Regions from separate parts of the Citrobacter sp. LST-B2 genome, predicted to be linked through region 2. Evidence: predicted binding sites of a transcription regulator. Region 2 holds the regulator's gene; each other region holds the start of a gene.
What was found. The regulator Fur, encoded in region 2, represses iron uptake genes when iron is present. The targets are predictions, from matches to a motif close to ATAATAATGAGAACNACTATCAA.
Positions count from the first base shown of each region.

Region 1: ACQ0PY_RS10190 (TonB-dependent siderophore receptor) is a predicted target of Fur. The motif match lies at 2,716-2,738, and genes of this name have one in related genera.
Region 3: ACQ0PY_RS12880 (TonB-dependent siderophore receptor) is a predicted target of Fur. The motif match lies at 3,232-3,254, and genes of this name have one in related genera.
Region 4: exbB (tol-pal system-associated acyl-CoA thioesterase) is a predicted target of Fur. The motif match lies at 2,286-2,308, and genes of this name have one in related genera.

Region 1 is NZ_CP192598.1:2,131,047-2,136,709, reverse strand. It holds gene mfd (transcription-repair coupling factor) at 1-210, shown strand, start outside; gene ldtC (L,D-transpeptidase LdtC) at 410-1,375, shown strand; gene bhsA (multiple stress resistance protein BhsA) at 1,472-1,729, opposite strand; gene comR (TetR family copper-responsive transcriptional repressor ComR) at 1,973-2,608, shown strand; gene ACQ0PY_RS10190 (TonB-dependent siderophore receptor) at 2,839-5,025, shown strand; gene ACQ0PY_RS10185 (glycine zipper 2TM domain-containing protein) at 5,083-5,622, opposite strand.
Region 2 is NZ_CP192598.1:1,560,634-1,566,296, reverse strand. It holds gene pgm (phosphoglucomutase (alpha-D-glucose-1,6-bisphosphate-dependent)) at 1-229, opposite strand, end outside; gene seqA (replication initiation negative regulator SeqA) at 253-798, opposite strand; gene ybfF (esterase) at 989-1,762, shown strand; gene ybfE (LexA regulated protein) at 1,891-2,184, shown strand; gene fldA (flavodoxin FldA) at 2,334-2,864, shown strand; gene fur (ferric iron uptake transcriptional regulator) at 3,145-3,591, shown strand; gene tcuR (tricarballylate utilization LysR family transcriptional regulator TcuR) at 3,724-4,650, shown strand; gene tcuA (FAD-dependent tricarballylate dehydrogenase TcuA) at 4,748-5,663, shown strand, end outside.
Region 3 is NZ_CP192598.1:2,682,586-2,688,248, forward strand. It holds gene ACQ0PY_RS12855 (manganese catalase family protein) at 1-697, shown strand, start outside; gene ompW (outer membrane protein OmpW) at 771-1,424, opposite strand; partial or broken gene ACQ0PY_RS12865 (YkgJ family cysteine cluster protein) at 1,676-1,753, shown strand; gene ACQ0PY_RS12870 (YciC family protein) at 1,782-2,525, shown strand; gene ACQ0PY_RS12875 (septation protein A) at 2,581-3,120, shown strand; gene ACQ0PY_RS12880 (TonB-dependent siderophore receptor) at 3,297-5,483, shown strand; gene yciA (acyl-CoA thioester hydrolase YciA) at 5,583-5,663, shown strand, end outside.
Region 4 is NZ_CP192598.1:785,769-791,431, reverse strand. It holds gene ACQ0PY_RS03895 (ESA_00282 family adhesion-associated protein) at 1-51, opposite strand, end outside; gene ACQ0PY_RS03890 (hypothetical protein) at 156-563, shown strand; gene ACQ0PY_RS03885 (hypothetical protein) at 563-994, shown strand; gene exbD (TonB system transport protein ExbD) at 1,058-1,483, opposite strand; gene exbB (tol-pal system-associated acyl-CoA thioesterase) at 1,490-2,224, opposite strand; gene metC (cystathionine beta-lyase) at 2,474-3,661, shown strand; gene yghB (DedA family general envelope maintenance protein YghB) at 3,801-4,460, shown strand; gene ACQ0PY_RS03860 (AraC family transcriptional regulator) at 4,512-5,363, opposite strand; gene ACQ0PY_RS03855 (hypothetical protein) at 5,426-5,554, opposite strand; gene yqhD (alcohol dehydrogenase) at 5,604-5,663, shown strand, end outside.

The DNA of each region.
Region 1 (5,663 bases), 570 kb from region 2:
GGCAATGAGAAAGGCGGCACTATCGAATTCGCCGAGAAGAACCATGTTAACCCAGGCTGGCTGATTGGACTGCTGCAAAAACAGCCGCAGCACTTCCGTCTTGACGGGCCGACACGACTGAAGTTCATCCAGGATCTGACCGAGCGGAAAACGCGGATGGACTGGGTGCGTCAGTTTATGCAGCAACTGGAAGAAAACGCCGTAGCGTGATTGAGTGGTGCCGGATGGCGGTTGCGCCTTATCCGGCCTACACATCGATTCCTGGCCGTAGGCCTGATAAGCGCCGCGCTATCAGGCAAGGTTCCGCGATCTTTACAACTCTTTGCACTTCCCTTGCATTTTAAGACACGCCGCCCCGCCATAATTATTATTGGATTCTTCTGGCATAATAACCCTTTGATTTGTGATGATAATGAACAAGATGCGACTTTCCCGCTGGCTGGCCTTTTTTGCGCTCGCCGCCAGCATTACGCTTGCGCTTCCCGCACAGGCGAATACCTGGCCTCTTCCTCCGCCTGGCAGCAAACTGGTTGGGGAAAATAAGTACCACGTTGTTGAAAATAACGGAGGTTCGCTGGAAGCCATCGCGAAAAAATATAACGTCGGTTTTCTCGCGCTGTTGCAGGCGAATCCCGGCGTGGATCCCTACGTTCCCCGCGCGGGCAGCGTGCTGACCATCCCCTTGCAGACGCTGCTACCGGATGCTCCGCGTGAAGGCATTGTTATCAATCTGGCTGAACTGCGTCTCTACTACTACCATCCGGGGAAAAATTCGGTCACCGTCTACCCTATCGGCATTGGCCAGTTGGGCGGTGATACCCTGACTCCAACGATGGTCACGACCGTCTCCGACAAGCGCGCCAACCCAACCTGGACGCCGACGGCGAATATCCGTGCCCGCTATAAAGCGCAAGGAATTATCCTTCCGGCGGTGGTGCCTGCCGGACCGGATAACCCGATGGGACACCATGCCATTCGCTTAGCGGCGTATGGTGGCGTCTATCTGCTGCATGGCACCAACGCTGATTTCGGTATCGGCATGCGCGTCAGTTCTGGCTGTATCCGCCTGCGTGATGGCGATATTGAGACCCTGTTCAGACAGGTTACACCGGGCACCAAAGTGAATATCATCAATACCCCGATCAAAGCCTCGGTTGAGCCGGACGGGACGCGGCTGGTCGAAGTCCACCAGCCGCTGTCGAAAAATATAGATGATGACCCGCAGGTTCTGCCTATCGTATTGAACAGCACTCTGCAATCGTTTAAAGATTCCGCACAGACGGACGCGGCGGTGATGCAGCATGTGATGGACGTTCGCTCCGGGATGCCGGTCGATGTCCGACGCCATCGCGAGGTGGATCAGCAGTCGATGTAACGATTCCGGACATGAAAAAGCCCCGCTGAAATACAATCAGCGGGGCTTTTTTTATCACGTTATTTTGCAGCAGCAGGCATCAATGAGGGTTAATGCTTATTTATAAATTACCGCGGTACCGTGCAGGTTGTTTGGACCCGTCACAGAAGTAATGCGGAATGATTTCGCCCCCATGGCATCCGCTTTCTGCGCCAGTTCGTCCTGCAATGAACTCAGGTTAGTCCCTGCATTTGCAGAGATGGTGCCGACTTTTTGCTGACCGGCAGGCGTGGACTGAACTTCTACAGCCGCGAAGCTTGCGAATGACAGTGAACTCAGAACAGCAGCAGCGATGAGGGTTTTTACGTTTTTCATAATAGTGACCTTTTGCAGATGATTGGGCGTCGTAAGCATTTACTTAACGATCGATAGATAAATGATAGATGTGATCCAGGTCACACGTCAACTCATTTTTTATAACGATCGTTATATAAAAACAAAAGCACTTATCTTTCATACAACTAAGCAGAAAAACTTTTTCTCACGAATGCGCTGGAGCCTGTGCGGGTTTATTTTTATAATGGTTGCTCACTAAGCCCATTAAGGTACAACGGCATCATGACAACTGAATCGACAGGTTGTGTTAAAAAAAGCCGTGGCCGACCAAAAGTGTTCGACAGGGAAGCCGCGCTTGATAAGGCCATGACACTCTTCTGGCAGCACGGTTATGAAGCAACATCGCTTTCTGACCTTGTTGAAGCGACGGGTGCGAAAGCGCCAACGCTGTATGCGGAATTCACCAATAAAGAGGGTCTGTTCCGCGCGGTGCTGGACAGATACATCGCCCGCTTCGCGGCAAAACATGAAGCGCAGTTATTCTGCGAAGAGAAAAGCGTTGAAGCGGCACTGGAGGATTACTTCACCGCAGTGGCAACCTGTTTCACCAGCAAAGACACCCCCGCTGGCTGCTTTATGATTAATACCTCCGCGACGCTTGCCGCCGCGTCACGCGATATTGCGCATACGGTGAAATCACGTCACGCCATGCAGGAACAAACCCTGACGCAATTTCTTCGTCAACGGCAGGAACGCGGCGAGATCCCGGTGCACTGCAATGTGCAATATCTTGCCGAGTATCTGAGCTGCATTTTGCAGGGGATGTCCATCAGCGCCCGGGAAGGCGCCAGTTTCGACAAGCTGCAGCAAATCACCCACACTACCCTACGCCTGTGGCCTGAACTGCTGAAGACCTGATCGCTTTGTTGACCGGGAAACGTCATTTCCCGGTCCTTCCACACCATGATTCCCGCATAATAACTAATGTTATCACTGAGTTAGGTTCACTTTTTTGTAAAAAAACATTGATAATAACAATTATTATCAGCAATATTCGCATTTGATTTTGTATCTGTTTCACAATGTAACAGCCGGCTACGACCGGTGAAAACCTTCACCTGCACAGATATTTTCAGAAAGGAATGCGAATGAATAAGCGTCTTTGGGTTCTCAACCCTGTCCTGTTAGCCTTGACTCTGCCCGCTGCGGCGGCGCAAACAGAAGAAGAAAACCTCATCGTCAGCGCTAACCGTAGCCAGAAAACCGTCGCCGAGATGGCACAGACCACCTGGGTCATTGAAGGCCAGGAGATTGAACAACAGGTTCAGGGCGGCAAAGAGTTCAAAGACGTGCTGGCGCAACTGATTCCGGGCATCGATGTCAGCAGCCAGGGACGTACCAACTACGGAATGAACATGCGTGGTCGTGCGATTGTCGTGCTGATCGACGGCGTACGCCTGAATTCTTCACGTACCGACAGTCGTCAGCTGGATTCTATCGATCCCTTTAACATCGCCCACATTGAGGTCATTTCAGGCGCAACCTCGCTATATGGCGGCGGCAGTACCGGCGGCTTAATCAACGTTGTGACCAAAAAAGGCCAGCCGGACCGCCAGGTTGACCTTGAACTGGGCAGCAAATCGGGTTTTAACAACAGCAACGATCACGACGAGCGCGTTGCCGCCGCGGTCAGCGGTGGAACGGATCGCGCGTCTGGTCGACTGTCCGTAGCCTATCAGCGCTTTGGCGGCTGGTACGACGGTAACGGTGATGCCCTGATGCTCGACAACACGCAAACCGGCCTGCAGCACTCCGATCGTCTGGACGTAATGGGGACCGGCACCCTCGATATCGATGACAACCGCCAGATACAGTTGGTCACCCAGTACTATAAGAGTCAGGGCGATGAAGATTACGGGTTATACCTGGGCGAAAACATGTCCGCCGTTACCGGTAGCGGCACCGCCAGCACACGCAGCGGACTGAGTTCAGACCGTATTCCGGGGACGGAGCGCCATCTGATCAGCCTGCAATACTCTGACGCTGACTTCTTCGGCCAGAATCTGGTCAGCCAAATCTATTACCGCGACGAGTCGCTAAAGTTCTACCCCTTCCCGACGCTCAGCAAAGGTCAAGTGACCAGCTTCTCGGCGTCGCAGCAGGATACCGACCAGTTCGGAGCCAAAATCACTCTCAACAGTCAGTTGATGGACAACTGGGAGCTGACGTGGGGCGTCGATGCGGATCATGAAACCTTCGACTCCAACCAGAAGTTCTTCGATCTGGCCTGGTCTGTGCCGTCAGGCGGGATGGACAATCGCACGGCCTACACGACCGGACGTTATCCCGGATACAGCATCACCAACTTCGCTCCGTTCCTGCAAAGCAGTTACGACATTAACGACATCTTCACTCTGAGCGGTGGTGTGCGCTATCAATGGACAGAAAACCGCGTTGATGATTTCGTGGGTTACGCGCAGCAACAGGGGATTGCCAACGGTTTAGCAAGTTCTGCCGATGTCATCCCTGGCGGCAAAACCGATTACGACAACTTCTTGTTCAATGCCGGGCTGTTGGCGCATCTCACCGAACGCCAGCAGACTTGGTTTAACTTCTCCCAGGGCGTTGAGCTACCGGATCCCGGGAAATACTACGGCAACGGCACTTACCAGTTGGTGGGCGATCATTACCAGCTCCAGCGCAGCGTGAACGTGGCGGATTCGCGTCTCGAAGGGATCAAGGTCAATTCGTATGAGCTGGGCTGGCGTTATACCGGCGATAATCTGCGTACCCAGCTGGCGGCGTACTATTCGACGTCCGATAAGTCGATTGTGATTAACCGTAGCGATATGACGATCCGCGTGGAACCTGACGATCGCCGGATTTACGGCGTGGAAGGCGCGGCGGATTACTTCATCCCTGACACTGACTGGAGTCTCGGTGCGAACTTTAACGTCCTGAAATCTGAAGTGAAAAAGAACGGGAAATGGGAAAAATGGGACGTAACGCTCGCGTCGCCGTCCAAAGCCACCGCCTGGGTCGGCTGGGCGCCCGAGCCGTGGTCGCTGCGGGTTCAGACCCAACAGTCGTTTGATCTCACCGATGCCAGCGGCAACAAGCTGGATGGCTATAACACCGTGGACTTTATTGGCAGCTATCAACTCCCGCTGGGCAAACTGACCTTCAGCATTGAAAACCTGCTGGATGAAGATTACACCACCCTGTGGGGACAGCGCGCGCCATTGCTGTACAGCCCAACCTATGGCAGTCCATCGCTGTACGAATATAAGGGCCGGGGTCGCACCTTTGGTCTGAACTACGCCTTAACTTTCTGATAAAAAAAGCCCCTCAGCCTGAGCGAATGAGGGGCTAACTTACAGAGTACCGCTTTTTTACGCGTTGTTATTCAGAATCAGCTGGCCGTTATTATCCAGCGGGATCTGTGTGCCGGGATCTTTATCCATGCGAATCTTGCCCTGCTGGTCGCCAATCTTATAGGTGACATCGTAACCGAGCATTTTTTCCGACTTGTCATAGACGGTTTTGCAGCGCTGCTGCGTGGACGTATAGGTGTCGTTTTCCTGCATCGAGCCCTGGATCTGGTTACCGGCGTAACCGCCCCCCAACGCCCCGACCACCGTTGCCACATCCTTACCTCGTCCGCCGCCGAACTGATGACCAATCACGCCACCGGCAACCGCGCCCAGCACTGAACCGGTAATGCGGTTCTCATCCTGGACAGGCTTGCGATGCGTCACCGTCACGTTGCGACACTCCTGCCGCGGCGTCTTAATCGTCTCTTTGATAGGTGTTGCAGAAACCACCTGAGCATACTGTGGGCCACGATCAAACACGTTAAGACTGGCAACCGCCGCCACACCCAGCGCAGCAGCTACGCCAATCCCTATACCCGCCAACATCGATTTATTCACGGGAGATCCTCCTTCTTTGCTATTGGTTACAATTTTGCAAC
Region 2 (5,663 bases):
TACCATTTTTTGCACGTTCTTCCGCGATAGCCTGCGCAATCGCCAGAATGTGGGGTTCGTTGAAGCTATGACGGCCTGCACTGCCACGGTGTCCGGAGGTGCCGAACTTCACCGCGTGTTCCGCATTTCCTTTTGCGGGCTTCAGTACATAGTATTGTGACGTCAGTTGCGCGACGTTAATCAAATCACTCTGTTGCGCAGGTTTACCTGCACGGTCGTGGATTGCCATTGCCTGGTCCTTTTCTGCATGGATTAAATTGTTCCGCAAACCTTTTCAATCAATTCCGCCGGGAATTGCATTGACTGCATGATGTGCTCAATCATGCTGCATTTACGGCCGGTGTTGGTGTTGGTGATCACCCAATACGGCGTGCCGGGCACGTGTTTTGGTTTGGTTTGGTTACCGTTTTTCAGTAGCGTCTGTTCATCAGCCGCGAAGTAGACACGCGTACGGCCATGCAACGATTCGGTTGCCTCAGCAAACGCGTGCTGATCCAGTGTATAGAGTGTAGTCAGCACCAGCATAAAGCGGTTAACGGCCTTCTTCTGTTCCGCATATTCATCGGACAGAAGCAGTTCACGCATAGCGCGCACTTTATCTTTGACAAGATTGACGGGTTTCGCCTCAGCAACAACCGGTTGCGCAGCGCGAACCTCTTTTGTCACTGGCGTGACGGGCTGTGATGCGGCGGAAAACTTCAACATACGCCGTAAAATCTCGGATGCGCTCTCGCCGATATGCTTCGTGTGGCTGGCAATATAGCTGTAGAGTTCATCATCAACTTCAATCGTTTTCATCTTAATCCAGTGCGGTGTCTTATCTGATCTGAAATACAAATCGTTGGGAGTATAGGAGCAAATCCCAACAGCGAATAGCGTCAAACCCGGCTGAACAAAAAACTCGGAGAAAACCGAAGTGGTTGCAGCCCAGTGGCAGAATGGTCAACATAATACCCTAACCCGACAGAGCGAAAAAAAGAACTTTGCCATGAAATTGAATATCCGAGCGCAATCCGCACAAAACCTGCACAATAATTCTCCCATCGTACTGGTTCACGGTTTATTTGGCAGTCTGGACAATCTGGGCGTGCTTGCTCGTGATCTGGTGAACGACCATGACATCATCCAGGTCGATATGCGTAACCACGGTCTCTCTCCTCGCGACCCAGTGATGAACTACCCGGCGATGGCGCAGGATCTGCTGGATACGCTGGATGCGCAACACCTCGAAAAAGCCACCTTCATTGGCCACTCGATGGGGGGTAAAGCGGTGATGGCGCTCAGTGCGCTGGCTCCGGAACGCATCGATCGCTTAGTGGCTATCGATATCGCCCCGGTGGACTATCATGTCCGCCGCCACGACGAAATTTTCGCGGCTATCAACGCGGTGACGGCATCAGCGGCAAAAACTCGCCAGCAGGCGGCAGCGGTCATGCGCGAACATCTTAATGAAGAAGGCGTGATTCAATTTTTGCTGAAATCGTATGTTGACGGCGAGTGGCGCTTCAACGTGCCGGTACTGTGGGAACAATATCCGCATATCGTCGGCTGGGAGACAATTCCCGCCTGGAATCATCCGGCGCTGTTTATCCCCGGCGGCAACTCCCCATACGTCACCGAGGCGTATCGCGACGATTTACTGGCACAGTTTCCGCAAGCACGTGCGCATGTGATTGCCGGGGCCGGTCACTGGGTGCATGCCGAAAAACCGGAGGCGGTGTTGCGCGCCATCCGTCGTTATCTTAATGAAACAGCTAACTGATTAAAAACTCAGCGTCCGTGCGCGATTACGCGTGTGAACGTTGGCGCGCCTCATTCGCTGATGTATGATGGCGCGCTATCCATCCGGGCAGAGGCCTGGCTGATTGTTTCCCCGAAGTCACCAATATCATGGCCAAAGAACAAACGGACCGTACGACACTAGATCTGTTCGCGCACGAGCGTCGCCCGGGACGACCGAAAACCAATCCGCTTTCACGCGATGAACAGCTGCGCATTAATAAGCGTAATCAACTCAAACGCGACAAAGTTCGCGGTCTTAAGCGTGTCGAACTCAAACTCAACGCAGAAGCTGTTGACGCGTTGAATGAGCTGGCGGAATCCCGAGAGATGAGCCGCAGTGAACTGATCGAAGAGATATTGATGGCCCAACTGGCAACGCTACGCGGCCAGGATCTCGCCTGAAATTATCCTCTCTCCCACTTTCGTGTAGCATGGAGTGCACTCGTATGCGTTTGCTATTTCCGCATACCTGACTGTTCTGCTATGATTGCCCTTATCTGTGGGCAATTCGCCACCACCATTTCAATAAGTTTCAAGAGGTTACTTTACTCATGGCAATCACTGGCATCTTTTTCGGCAGCGACACCGGGAATACCGAAAATATCGCAAAAATGATTCAAAAACAGCTTGGTAAAGACGTTGCCGATGTGCATGACATTGCAAAAAGCAGCAAGGAAGATCTCGAAAGTTATGACATTCTGCTGCTTGGCATCCCAACCTGGTACTACGGTGAAGCGCAGTGCGACTGGGACGACTTCTTCCCTACCCTCGAAGACATCGATTTTAACGGCAAACTGGTCGCACTGTTCGGCTGTGGCGATCAGGAAGATTATGCAGAATACTTCTGCGACGCGTTAGGCACAATCCGCGATATCATTGAGCCGCGCGGTGCAACCATCGTGGGTCACTGGCCGACCGCTGGCTATCATTTTGAAGCCTCCAAAGGTCTGGCGGATGATAACCATTTTGTCGGTCTGGCGATTGACGAAGACCGTCAGCCGGAACTGACCGCCGAGCGCGTGGAAAAATGGGTGAAGCAGATCTCTGAAGAATTGCACCTTGATGAGATCATCAACGCCTGATGTACGGCGGCGCAGACAAGGTTTGCGCCGCATCAATAGACAGAACCAATCAAAATAATTGCTACAAATTTGTAACTTTCTTGCCCATCCCTGTACAATGTGCGGGAGTTTTTAGGTGGCGCTCTCATTTCCAGGCAATACCGACTATTTATTAACATTTGCCAGAGGCTTGCAGTTTTCATTTAGACACGGCAGTCCTATAATGAAACGCATTATCCCGAGTGCAATTTCTGTCACTTCTTGTATGAAGTGAATCGTTTAGCAACAGGACAGATTCCGCATGACTGACAACAATACCGCATTAAAGAAGGCTGGCCTGAAAGTAACGCTTCCACGTTTAAAGATTCTGGAAGTTCTTCAGGGACCGGATAACCATCACGTCAGTGCGGAAGATTTATACAAACGGCTGATCGACATGGGTGAAGAAATTGGTCTGGCGACCGTGTATCGCGTGCTGAACCAGTTTGATGACGCCGGTATCGTAACCCGCCACAATTTTGAAGGCGGCAAATCCGTTTTCGAGCTGACCCAGCAGCATCATCACGATCACCTGATTTGCCTTGATTGCGGCAAAGTGATCGAATTTAGCGATGAGTCTATTGAAGCGCGCCAGCGTGAGATCGCGTCGAAGCATGGCATTCGTCTGACGAACCATAGCCTCTACCTCTATGGCCACTGCGCTGAAGGCGATTGCCGCGAAAACGAACACGCGCATGACGCGAAATAATCTGCATTATTCTGAAAAGCCAACCTGCCGGTTGGCTTTTTTTATGCCTGCCATTCCCTACTCAGCGCTTTCTTCTGCCTGCATGTTGCTTTAATGTAAAATATCTTACCCTGCTTCGTCCGGAGAATCGAAATGGAACTTCGCCAGCTACGTTACTTTGTCCGTATTGTAGAAACCGGCAGTATGGGCAGCGCGGCGCTCGATCTCGACATCGGCGTGTCCGCCCTGAGCCAGCAGATGACGCGGCTGGAAAACGAACTCGCGATCCGCCTGTTGCAGCGAACCACGCGCGGCGTCACGCCCACTAACGCTGGTCTGGCCTTTTACTCGCAGGCACAACTGGCGCTACGCCACGCCGATGATGCGATCCTGGCCGCTCGCGAGGCGCGTCTTTCGGGACACGTCAGCGTCGGCATGGCCCCCAGCACCGCCTCCATCCTGGGAATACCGTTTATTCATGCCATGCGGGAACATTACGCCGACGTTCGCCTGCACGTGGTGGAAAGCCTGTCGGGTAATCTGGAACGGATGATCAACACGCGCCAGATTGATCTGGCGGTCGTGTTTCAAAAAGAGAAGATCCTGCGCTGGAGCGCCAGACCGGTTCTTGAGGAGCGCCTGTTTCTGATTGGCACACACGAGCTGCTGGTGGATATTCCGGATGACACCATAACGCCTGCTCAACTGGCGAATATTCCCCTGATCATGCCAAGCCAGGGACACGGCCTGCGTGGCAGACTGGAAGCCATCTGTCAGGAACACGGACTGAAGGTCGATATTGCCACGGAAATTGACGGCCTGACGTTACTGATGCGCGCCGTTGGCAGCGGACTCGGCGCCACGCTGCAACCCGGTGCAGCCATTTCGCATCTTGAGAGGGAAGCGCTAAGAGTGATCGGCGTCCATAATCCTGTCCTCAGCCGCCCCAATTTTCTGGTCAGTCTGTCGGACGATGAACTCACCCCTGCCGGTCTTGCAGCCCGCGTAATACTCACAAAAGTCATGCGTGAACTCGTTGAAACCGGTCATTGGCCGGGCGCAACCCTTTACGCTCCCTAAACCCCTCTTTAGCTATTCGTCATAGCGCCCATACAATCAGCACGTATACATTTCAATTACAAATTTAACAAATAGTTAAATGGTAATGGAGTAGACGATGGTTGATGTACTGGTGATTGGCGGTGGTAATGCCGCGTTATGTGCCGCCTTAACCGCCCGTGAGGCAGGAGCTTCCGTGCTGCTGTTAGAGGCTGCGCCCCGGGAATGGCGCGGCGGGAATTCCCAACACACGCGCAATTTACGCTGTATGCACGATGCGCCACAGGATGTGCTGGTCGAGAGTTATCCCGAAGAGGAGTTCTGGCAGGATCTCTGGCGTGTCACCGAAGGCAATACCAATGAAGCGTTGGCGCGACTGGTGATCCGGACCTCTTCCCAGTGTCGCGACTGGATGCGTCAGCACGGCGTTAATTTTCAGCCTCCGCTCTCTGGCGCGCTGCACGTGGCGCGTACCAATGCCTTCTTCATGGGCGGCGGTAAAGCCCTCGTGAACGCCTATTACCGCAGCGCAGAAAAGCTGGGGGTACAGATTCGCTACAACACGCCGGTACAGGCACTTGAATTGCGCAACGGCGAATTCATCGCAGCCCTGGCAGGTCACGAGCGCATTGAGGCGAAAGCCTGCGTACTCGCCGCCGGTGGATTTGAATCCAACCGCGAATGGCTGCGCGACGCCTGGGGAGAGAACGCTCGTGGCGAATGGCCAGCCGATAACTTCCTCATTCGCGGCACCCGCTTTAATCAGGGCGTCTTGCTCAAGTTTATGATCGATGCCGGTGCTGACATTATCGGCGATCCGTCTCAGTCCCACTGTGTAGCGATTGATGCCCGGGCCCCGTTGTACGACGGCGGCATTTGTACCCGCGTGGATTGCGTCTCACTGGGTGTGGTAGTCAACCGGGACGCGGAGCGCTTTTACGATGAAGGCGAAGATTTCTGGCCGAAACGCTATGCCATCTGGGGGCGTCTGGTTGCCCACCAACCGGGGCAGATTGGCTACTCCATTATCGACA
Region 3 (5,663 bases), 1.1 Mb from region 2:
TGCGACCGAAGAACTGAGTCACCTTGAAATCATCGGCTCCCTTGTCGGGATGCTGAATAAAGGGGCCAAAGGCGCATTGGCTGAGGGGACGGAAAATGAAGCCGAACTGTACCGATCCTTAACGGCAAATGGGAATGACAGCCATATCACCTCGCTGCTGTATGGCGGCGGTCCGGCCCTCACTAACTCCGCCGGTGTGCCCTGGACTGCGGCGTATATCGATACGATTGGCGAAGTGACAGCCGATTTACGCTCCAATATCGCAGCTGAAGCACGCGCTAAAATCATCTACGAACGCCTGATCAACGTAACGGACGATCCCGGTGTTAAGGATGCACTGGCATTTTTGATGACGCGCGAAGCGGCACACCAGCTCTCCTTTGAAAAGGCGCTCTACTCTATTCGTAATAATTTTCCGCCGGGCAAATTGCCGCCGGTCGAGCAATACACGAATGTGTATTACAACATGTCGCAAGGCGACGATCCGCGTGGAAGCTGGAACAGCGATGACTATTTCGATTATGTTGCCGATCCGCAGCCTGCCGTGGATGGCGGAGATGGCCTGGCGACCGTCAAACTGACCAAAGAGCAACAGGCGATGGTCAAAGCCATGGCGAAAAGGACCCAGTCCGATCCGAACGCAAACCCATTAACCGGCGCTGAGCTGGGTGATGGCGAACCAAAGGACAAAGCATAAGCAGATATAGCGATAAAACCGTGTGTGTCATGTCCCTGTTGACCCCGTAAATACGGGGTCTTTTTTAGGCCAATCAGAAACGGTAACCGGCAGAGAACATAAATACCCACGGATCGAGGCGGATGTTGTCGTTGTAACGACCTTCCGGCAGTACGGCGCCGTTAGATTTATATTTGGCTTCGGTATCAATATCCATGTACCACACTGACATGTTGATCAGCCAGTCGCGGTTGATGAGATAATCCAGACCGACTTGCCCTGCCACACCCCACGAGTCTTTCAGACTAAGATCGGACAGCCCTGCATTCTGACCATCATCATTGAATTTCGTGTCGAAAAAGGTGGTGTAGTTAACGCCTGCGCCAACATAAGGACGCAGTTTGCTGCTGGAATCACCGAAATACCACTGCGCCATCAGGGTTGGCGGCAGGTGATGAACGGTGGCGATATCACCGGTCGCCTGCGTGCCTACTTTATGGCGGAATGGCGTTGCCGCCAGCAGTTCAACACCGATGTTATCGGTCGCCATATAAGTGAATGTCAAACCTAACTGCGTGTTGTTACTGACATTAAAGCCGCCTAAATGGCCTAACGTTCCATCCGCACCTTCCGTCGGTCTTACCGTCGCCGAACCGGCACGAATAAAGAACTCGCCAGCTTCATGCGCGTAAACGCTGCCAGAGAGAAGTGTACATACTGCCAACGCCGCCACTGTTAATTTTTTCATATCCGCTCCATCGTTATGGTTATAAATACGTTACAAATATACCTACATTGGAGTAATAAGTGATCTCTCCAGGGTCACATTCGACTATCAAATTCAATGTTTGTTGATCCAGATTAAAGTAGAAGTGGTATTGAAAATACAATTATTGGAATCAGATCAATTTTTAATATTTCCATGATGAATGCATTTCTTGCGTTTTTTGCGTTTGTTAAAACTGACTCCCCGTAGATTTGTTGAGCAAATTACTCTGGCTTTACAAAGATATGCTTTTCCATACACCCCTTGATGCTGCCACTGCGCAGTTATCCAGGGTACAATTGCATGCTTAACAACACCTGCAGAACTCAAGGAGAGTGCATGTCTATCACGGCGAAATCTGTATACCGTGACACCGGGAATTTTTTCCGTAATCAATTTTTAACCATCCTGCTGATCTCGCTGCTGTGCGCGTTCATCACGGTGGTATTAGGGCATGCCTTCTCACCCAGCGATGCGCAGATTGCGCAACTGAGTGAAGGGGATCATCTTGAAGGAAGCGTAGGCTTGTTCGAACTGGTGCAAAACATGACGCCGGAGCAGCAGCAGATCCTGTTGCGCGCCTCGGCAGCGTCTACCTTTTCAGGACTGATTGGTAATGCCGTCCTGGCCGGTGGCGTTCTGCTGATGATTCAGTTAATTTCAGCCGGTCATCGCGTCAGCGCCCTGCGCGCGATCGGTGCCAGTGCGCCGATCCTGCCGCGTCTGTTCATCCTGATTTTACTGACGACCCTGCTGGTACAGCTCGGGATTATGCTGGTCGTGGTACCAGGCATCCTGTTGGCAATCCTGCTGGCGCTTGCGCCGATTATGCTGGTTCAGGATAAAATGGGTGTATTCGCCGCAATGCGCAACAGTATGCGTCTGGCGTGGTCTAATATGCGACTGGTCGCCCCGGCGGTGATGGGCTGGCTGCTGGCAAAAACGCTACTGTTGCTGTTTGCCTCCAGCTTTGCTGCGTTTGACCCTAACGTTGGCGCCGTTATCGCGAATACGTTGAGCAATCTGATCTCCGCCATATTGCTCATCTACCTGTTCCGTCTGTATATGTTGATTCGCCAATAACCCTGTCTGCGTCGCCGGCAGTAATGCCCGACGCGTTTGATTACGGAATCGAAGAATGAAGCAGTTTCTTGATTTTTTACCGCTGGTTGTCTTCTTTGTTTTTTACAAAGTGTACGACATCTATGCGGCCACCTCGGCGCTCATTGTCGCAACGGCAATCGTGCTCATCTACAGCTGGGTTCGCTATCGCAAAGTTGAAAAAATGGCGCTGATCACTTTTGTTCTGGTGGCCGTGTTCGGCGGGTTAACCCTCTTCTTCCATAATGATGAGTTTATTAAATGGAAAGTGACGGTGATTTACGGCCTGTTTGCCGGTGCGCTTCTGGTTAGCCAGTGGATCATGAAAAAGCCGCTGATCCAGCGCATGCTGGGTAAAGAACTGACGCTACCACAGCCGGTCTGGTCTAAGCTCAACCTCGCGTGGGCCATCTTCTTTATTCTGTGTGGGCTTGCCAATATCTACATCGCCTTCTGGCTGCCGCAAAACATCTGGGTGAATTTTAAGGTATTCGGCCTCACCGCGTTGACGCTGATCTTTACCCTGCTGAGTGGCGTCTATATCTATCGTCATCTCCCGCAAGAAGATAAATCATAAACATCCATCAAACCAGGCCAACCGGCCTGGTTTTGCTTTCTGCACAATCCCTGCCATTCCTGTCATAAATTGCATGAATCATGAAGATATTGTGGAGATTGCCTTCACAATATTGTAATGAGAATAATTATCATTGATATTCCGTATCGCATTTTTAACAATAGGGATGTCAGTTGATGAATTTGATAACAACAATGTTTCCGCGCCCTCTGGCGCTTTTGATTGCCACAGCATTAAGCGGAAATGCTTTCGCCACAGACGAGGTCATGAACGACGGCGAAACGATGGTCGTCCAGGCAACCGCCGAAGAAGCCCTCAAACAGCAGCCCGGTGTTTCTATTATCACCGCCAAAGACATTGAAAAATCCCCACCGGTCAACGACCTCTCCGATATTATTCGCACCATGCCCGGTGTGAACCTGACGGGCAACAGCGCCAGCGGCAGTCGGGGAAATAACCGTCAGATTGATATTCGCGGCATGGGTCCGGAAAACACGCTGATCCTGATTGACGGCGTACCGGTCACCTCGCGAAACTCGGTGCGCTATAGCTGGCGCGGGGAGCGTGATACCCGTGGTGACACAAACTGGGTACCGGCAGAGATGGTCGAGCGTATTGAGGTGCTGCGTGGCCCGGCAGCGGCACGTTACGGTTCCGGCGCGGCGGGTGGCGTCGTAAATATCATCACTAAACGGCCAACGAACGACTGGCATGGCTCGCTGTCTCTTTATACCAACCAGCCCGAGAACAGCAAAGAAGGTGCCACCAGGCGAGCGAACGTCAATCTGAGCGGCCCGCTCATTGACGATGTTCTCACCATGCGTTTGTATGGCAACATCAACAAAACTGACGCCGATGCGGCGGATATCAATACCCGGCAAAATGGATCCTATGCCGCAGGGCGCGAAGGGGTGCGCAATAAAGACATCAACGCCCTGCTCTCCTGGAAACTGACGCCACAGCAAATTGTCGATTTTGACTACAGCTACAGTCGTCAGGGCAATATCTATGCCGGGGATACCCAGTATAGCAACGCTAACGTCAGTCCTGACGGGCTGGTCAGTACCCTTTACGGCGATGAAACCAACCGGATGTATCGTCAGTCGTGGGGGCTGACGCATAACGGCATCTGGGACTGGGGGCAGTCTACATTCGGCGTCTACTACGAAAAAACTAATAACACCCGAATGCAGGAAGGCTCGACCGGTAAAGTGGAAGGGATGATCAATAACACCGAATACGCCACCAGCCGCCTGGAATCTTATCGTTCTTCCGGAGAACTCAACATCCCTGTCTTCTGGCTGGTTGATCAAACCCTGACGGTGGGTGCGGAGTGGAACCGTGACGAACTCAACGATCCGGCGTCTATGCAGGCCACCAGCGCATCCGGCGTGCAGATTGGCAATGTCTCCGGTGACGCCTCCAGTCGCAGTTCCAAAAATAGCGCCACGCTCACCGGTATATATCTGGAAGATAATATCGAAGCGCGGCCTGGCACGGATATTATTCCGGGGATCCGTTTTGACTATCACGACGAATTTGGCAGCAACTGGAGCCCCAGTCTGAATATGTCGCAGAAACTGGGCGATCTGTTTAAGCTGAAAGCCGGGATTGCGCGCGTCTTTAAAGCGCCAAACCTGTATCAGTCCAGCGAGGGATATTTGCTCTCCACGCGCGGCAACGGGTGTCCGAATACTATCGCCACCGGCAGTTGTTATCTGCTGGGTAATCCGGATCTGGACCCGGAAATCAGTATTAACAAAGAGATCGGCCTGGAATTTAATTACGCTGGGTGGGATGCGGGAATCACCTGGTTCCGTAATGACTATAAGAATAAAATCGTCGCCGGGACCGATATTATCGGTTACGCCTCCAACGGAAATAACATCCTGCAATGGGAAAATGGTGGCAAAGCGATTGTCGAAGGTCTGGAAGGTAACGTGGTGATTCCGCTGGTGCCGGAAACGTTAAGCTGGCGCACAAACGCGACGTATATGATCAAATCAGAGAACAAGGACACCGGTAACCCGCTCTCCGTGATCCCGAAATACACCATTAATACCCTGCTCGACTGGCAGGTGAACGACAAGCTTTCCACGCAGCTACAGTGGACGCAGTACGGTCGACAAAAACCGCGCGAGTATGCTGAAACGCGCAACGAAACGGGTGCCATGTCGGATAAGGAGATAGGTGCCTACGCGGTTGTCGGACTCGGCGCTAATTACCAGATGACGAAAAACTTGCGCCTGAATGCCGGGATCAGTAACCTCTTCGACAAGCGGATCTATCGTGAAAACGATGGTGCCTCAACCTACAACGAACCCGGACGCGCTTACTATGCGGGCGTAACGATGTCATTCTAATCACCCAAACGCCCGTCTCGCGGGCGTTTCCCCTCTGTTCTCCATGCTAAAATCATAGTAGCATCGCGCCTGAAATTTTTTTCTACAGTCGGTTTTACAATGACAACAACAACTCACGCCCCGCAGGGCGAACTGGTTTTACGCACACTGGCTATGCCTGCCGATACCAATGCCAACGGT
Region 4 (5,663 bases), 770 kb from region 2:
GCCGCCGGTCAACAATAGCAAGGTAATGACAGAATAAAAAATACTGTTCATAGAATGACTCCATTTTTTTTGATTCTAAAATTACCCCATGTTATTGTCAACGCGACCTGCCAAATAAAAATAACTATACATTTGATATTAAAGGATATTGTGACATGCTGCCTGAGCACCTTGTCCCACCGCGTTTTCATCTGTCAGCGTCAGGTCAGACGGAAGAAACAGTAGAAAATAATGATAATTTTACTCAGGGAAAAACAACCCTCAGTGATTATGAGGCCGATATCTTAATTAGCACAACCGCCACCGGGCAATCTAAAAATATCCTACTCGAAGAACGTGACCGTCATTTTAAAGAGCGTCTTGAGCGGGTAGCGAAAATTGAGACTTTCGCTCGGGTTATTAATGCGTTACAGGCTGAAGGCGATATCGATGCCCAGACCTTAAGTAAAATAATCACTGAAATGACCACGCATATAAATGAAAACGGCAACGAAATTTGGCTTAACTTAATTACCCGGGAGAAAGACTCACCCCTTTTCTATTCTCTGGACGACGAACAATGATTAAAGATGTTGAAGATAACAATGTCTATTTGGCTTTAGATGAGAATAAAAGCGATCAATTTATCTTAAAGCAGAATCTTGCCGCACTCATCGCCAATAAAAATGCGGTCCTCGAAAGCGTGGCGCAAGAAGTGACTTCTATTCCTGCGGCGCTGGTTCGTCTGAAATGGCAAAACCGGCGGGAAATATACGCGCTTCAGGTGAAGGAAGAGATTTATGGCGCGGCGATCAACGCCATTATCAAACAGAACCCGGCGCTGGGTGACAAAATCATGGCGCGACTGGAGAGCACCTGGCAGCATTTGCTGGCTCGTGAGACCGCCACGCTGCGACTGACGCGCAAACTGGCCGAAGGAAACACCCGCACGATTACCATCACTACCGTTGCGCTCAATGAACGTCAGGTGCAAACCCGGCGCGATGGGCAATAAAAAAGCCGGGTAGCGATAACGCCGTACCCGGCCTTTCTTTCATTGTGCCCATGGCGACAACGATTATTTCGCTTTCGCGACCTCTTCGCCGACCAGACCGATCTTCAGATAACCAGCCTGATGCAGCGTGTCCATCACCTTCATCAGGGTTTCATAGTCGACGGTTTTATCCGCACGGAAGAAGATCGTGGTGTCTTTCTTCCCTTCGGTCAGCGCGTTCAGTTCTGCCACCATGGTCTCGTCCGTCACCGGATCGTTACCAATGAACATGCTGTTGTCCGCTTTGACCGACAGATAAACCGGTTTTTCCGGACGCGGTTGCGGCGTACTGGAGGACGCGGGCAGATTGACCTTCACATCCACTGTCGCCAGCGGCGCAGCCACCATAAAGATGATCAGCAGTACCAGCATAACGTCGATAAACGGCGTCACGTTGATTTCATGCATTTCACCGTTATCGTCCAGATTTTCATTAAGACGCATTGCCATGAAGCCTTACCCTACACGTAATTTCTGCGCGGTACGCACCGGACGGGCAGATGCGCTTGCATCCAGATCCAGGTCGCGGCTTTGCAGTAACAGCACCTGTGCCGCTACATCGCCCAGCATCGCTTTAAGACCGCCAATCTGACGGGCAAAGATGTTATAGATAACCACCGCAGGAATGGCCGCAACCAGACCGATGGCTGTCGCCAGCAGCGCTTCAGCAATACCGGGGGCGACGACGGCGAGGTTAGTGGTCTGCGTTTGTGCAATCCCGATGAAACTGTTCATGATACCCCAGACCGTACCGAAGAGACCGACAAATGGCGAAATCGCCCCGATGGTCGCCAGGTAGCCATTTCCGCGCCCCATCTGACGTCCCGCTGCCGCAACGCGACGCTCCAGACGAAAACCAGTACGCTCTTTAATGCCTTCGTTGTCTTCACTGCCCTGAGACAGTTCCAGTTCGTTCTGCGCTTCATTGAGCAATTGGGTGCTTAAGCTTTTGGCGCCAAAGTTTGCTGCGATATCGCTTGCCTGATCCAGAGAGCGGGCGTCCGCCAACAGCTGCTGTTCGCGTTTAAGCCGACGCTTCAGGGAGAAGAACTCAACGCTCTTACTGAAGAAGATAGCCCAGGTGACCACTGACGCCAGAATCAGACCAATCATCACGCACTTAACCACGATATCGGCGTGCTGATACATACCCCAGACGGAAAGATCCGTCTGCATCAAATTATTACCCACTCTGTATCTCCAGGACGCAAATCACAAATTCTGAGCGTAATAATATCAAAACGACGTCGAATTGATAGTCGTTCTCATTACTATTTACATAGTGCCGCACCTTTGGTTTCTTTTCCTTGCGCTTACGCAGTAAAACGTCACGGGAGGCGATTTTGATAAAATATTGTGCTTTATCCCGTTCCTGGGGATGCGCATTTTTCCATTCGTGATAGTTTAGACGTCCAGACGTATAAAAACAGGAACCCCAACATGGCAGATAAACAACTGGACACCCGACTGGTCGGCGCAGGGCGCAGTAAAAAATACACGCTGGGCTCAGTGAATAGTGTGATTCAGCGCGCTTCTTCGCTGGTTTTTGAAACGGTCGAAGCCAAAAAGCACGCCACCCGCAACCGCGCCAACGGCGAACTTTTTTACGGGCGCCGCGGCACATTAACCCATTTCTCGCTGCAGGAAGCGATGTGTGAACTCGAAGGCGGCGCTGGCTGTGCGCTCTTCCCCTGCGGCGCGGCGGCCGTCGCCAATACGATTCTGGCTTTTGTCGAACAGGGCGATCACGTGCTGATGACCAATACGGCCTATGAGCCTAGCCAGGATTTCTGCACCAAAATCCTCGGCAAACTGGGTGTGACCACTGGCTGGTTCGATCCGCTGATTGGCGCTGACATAGTTAAGCATCTTCAGCCCAACACCAAAGTCGTTTTCCTCGAGTCTCCGGGTTCCGTGACCATGGAAGTCCACGACGTCCCGGCAATTGTCGCCGCTGTCAGACGCGTTGTGCCGGACGCCATCATTATGATCGATAACACCTGGGCGGCGGGCATATTGTTTAAAGCCCTCGACTTCGGCGTTGATATTTCGATTCAGGCCGGGACCAAGTACCTGATTGGTCACTCGGATGCCATGGTCGGCACCGCCGTTTCGAACGCCCGCTGTTGGGATCAACTGCGCGAGAATGCCTATTTGATGGGACAAATGGTCGATGCCGATACGGCCTATATGACCAGCCGCGGGCTGCGCACCCTGGGCGTGCGTCTGCGCCAGCATCATGAAAGCAGTCTGAAAATTGCCGAATGGCTGGCAGCCCATCCGCAGGTCGCGCGGGTCAATCATCCGGCGTTACCAGGCAGTAAAGGACACGAATTCTGGAAACGTGACTTTACGGGGAGCAGCGGCTTGTTCTCGTTTGTGCTGAATAAAAAGCTCAATAATGACGAGCTGTCCGCTTATCTGGATCACTTCAGCCTCTTCAGCATGGCCTATTCGTGGGGCGGTTTTGAGTCGCTGATTCTGGCCAATCAGCCTGAACAGATTGCAGAAATTCGCCCGGAAGGGGGTGTGGATTTCAGCGGCACACTGATTCGTCTCCACATTGGTTTAGAGAATGTTGACGATCTGATTGCAGATTTAGCCGCCGGATTTTCCCGCCTCGTGTAAAATTGACGCCAATGGACATCTATGCAGACACGTCGAACGAAATTGTCTGCATTTGTTGCGCCCGGGATCAAGTCATCCGGGTCCGTTCAGGAGTACAATAGGATTATTAAGGCGTAAACGCTGTTCCACAGGAAAGTCCATGGCTGTCATTCAAGATATTATCGCTGCGCTCTGGCAACATGATTTTGCCGCGCTGGCGGACCCACATGTTGTTAGCGTCGTCTACTTTGTGATGTTTGCCACGCTGTTTTTAGAGAATGGCCTGTTACCGGCCTCATTTTTGCCCGGCGATAGTCTGCTGCTCTTAGCAGGCGCATTGGTCGCGCAAGGCGTCATGAGCTTTGTTCCTACCCTGCTGATCCTGACGACAGCGGCCAGCCTCGGCTGTTGGCTCAGTTATATTCAGGGACGCTGGCTGGGCAATACGCGAACGGTAAAAGGCTGGCTGGCGCAACTTCCGGCGAAATACCACCAGCGCGCGACCTGCATGTTTGACCGTCACGGTCTGCTGGCGCTGTTGGCAGGCCGTTTTCTGGCGTTCGTGCGCACGCTACTGCCAACCATGGCGGGGATTTCCGGGCTCTCTAACCGTCGCTTCCAGTTTTTCAACTGGCTGAGCGGGCTGCTGTGGGTCGGCGTGGTCACCAGCTTTGGCTACGCACTTAGCATGATCCCGTTTGTGAAGCGCCATGAAGATCAGGTCATGACCTTCCTGATGATCCTGCCCATTTTTCTGCTGGCGGCGGGGTTGATCGGCACGGTGGTGGTAGTGATTAAGAAGAAATACTGCAGCGCCTGACCTGAATCCAGCCGGATGACACGTCGTTCATCCGGCTGACTCACAATAACGTTAACTCCCCTGCATAGTGCGGATCCGCGCCGCATCTTCCCCCGGCGTCACCCCGAAATAGCGCTTAAATTCACGACTAAACTGCGACGCGCTTTCATAACCCACCCGCATTGCCGCCGCGCTGGCCTTCATGCCGTCGTGAATTATCATCATCCGCGCTTTATGTAACCGATAGGTTTTCAGATACTGCAACGGCGATGTGCTGGTCACTGACTTAAAATTATGATGGAACGCAGAAACGCTCATATTGGCTTCGGCCGCCAGTTGTTCGACGTTGAGGTTTTCGGTGTACTTATTTTCAATGCGTTTGAGCACACGGCTAATCAGGCTGAAATGGGTCTGGCGACTCACCAGCGCCAGCAGCGCGCCGCCGCGTGGCCCGGTCAGAACGTGATAGAGGATTTCACGGATAATCTGTTTACCGAGGATCCGTGCGTCCAGCGGTCGCTCCATGACGTCGAGCAGACGTTCCGCCGCGCAGAGGATCTCTTCTGAGAGCGTGGCGGAGTTGATCCCACTTGCCGCCATCGACGGCTGAAAGTGTTCGTCTTCGCCAATGTCCATCAGCAGTTCCTGCAATTGCAGGATATCGACATTGATGCGAAATCCGGCGAGCGGTACGTCCGGAGTCGCATAGGTTTCACATTCGAAGGGTAAAGGTACGGTCAGCAGCAGGTATTCATTGGCGTCATAACGGAAAACCCGCTCATTGATGTAACCGATTTTATGACCGGAAAAGAGAAATATGATGCCGGGGTCGTACATCACGGGTGTCCGTAAACCCGGTTCAGTACCGTACAGCAGACGGATGTCCGGCAGCAACTCATTGAGCTTATGTTCATTGTTTTTCAACTACTTAACTTTATCTGTCAGCAGTAAACAGATCTCTTCGCGGTTCATAACGGGTTATTTTCTCAACGGATGACGACGCCTTGATTGTGCGCAAATTTATCGCTTTTCTCCAGCGCCCTGGAGAAATGGGCAAGACATTGGCAGAAATGAGCATTGAGAGGATAGCCGCGCACGACCACAATGTTCTCCATCCGGCAGACCCTCCTGCCCTCTTTTTTTACCCACATAAGGGAACGAGCAATGAATAACTTTAATCTGCATACCCCGACCCGCATTCTGTTTGGTAAAGGCGCAATCGCT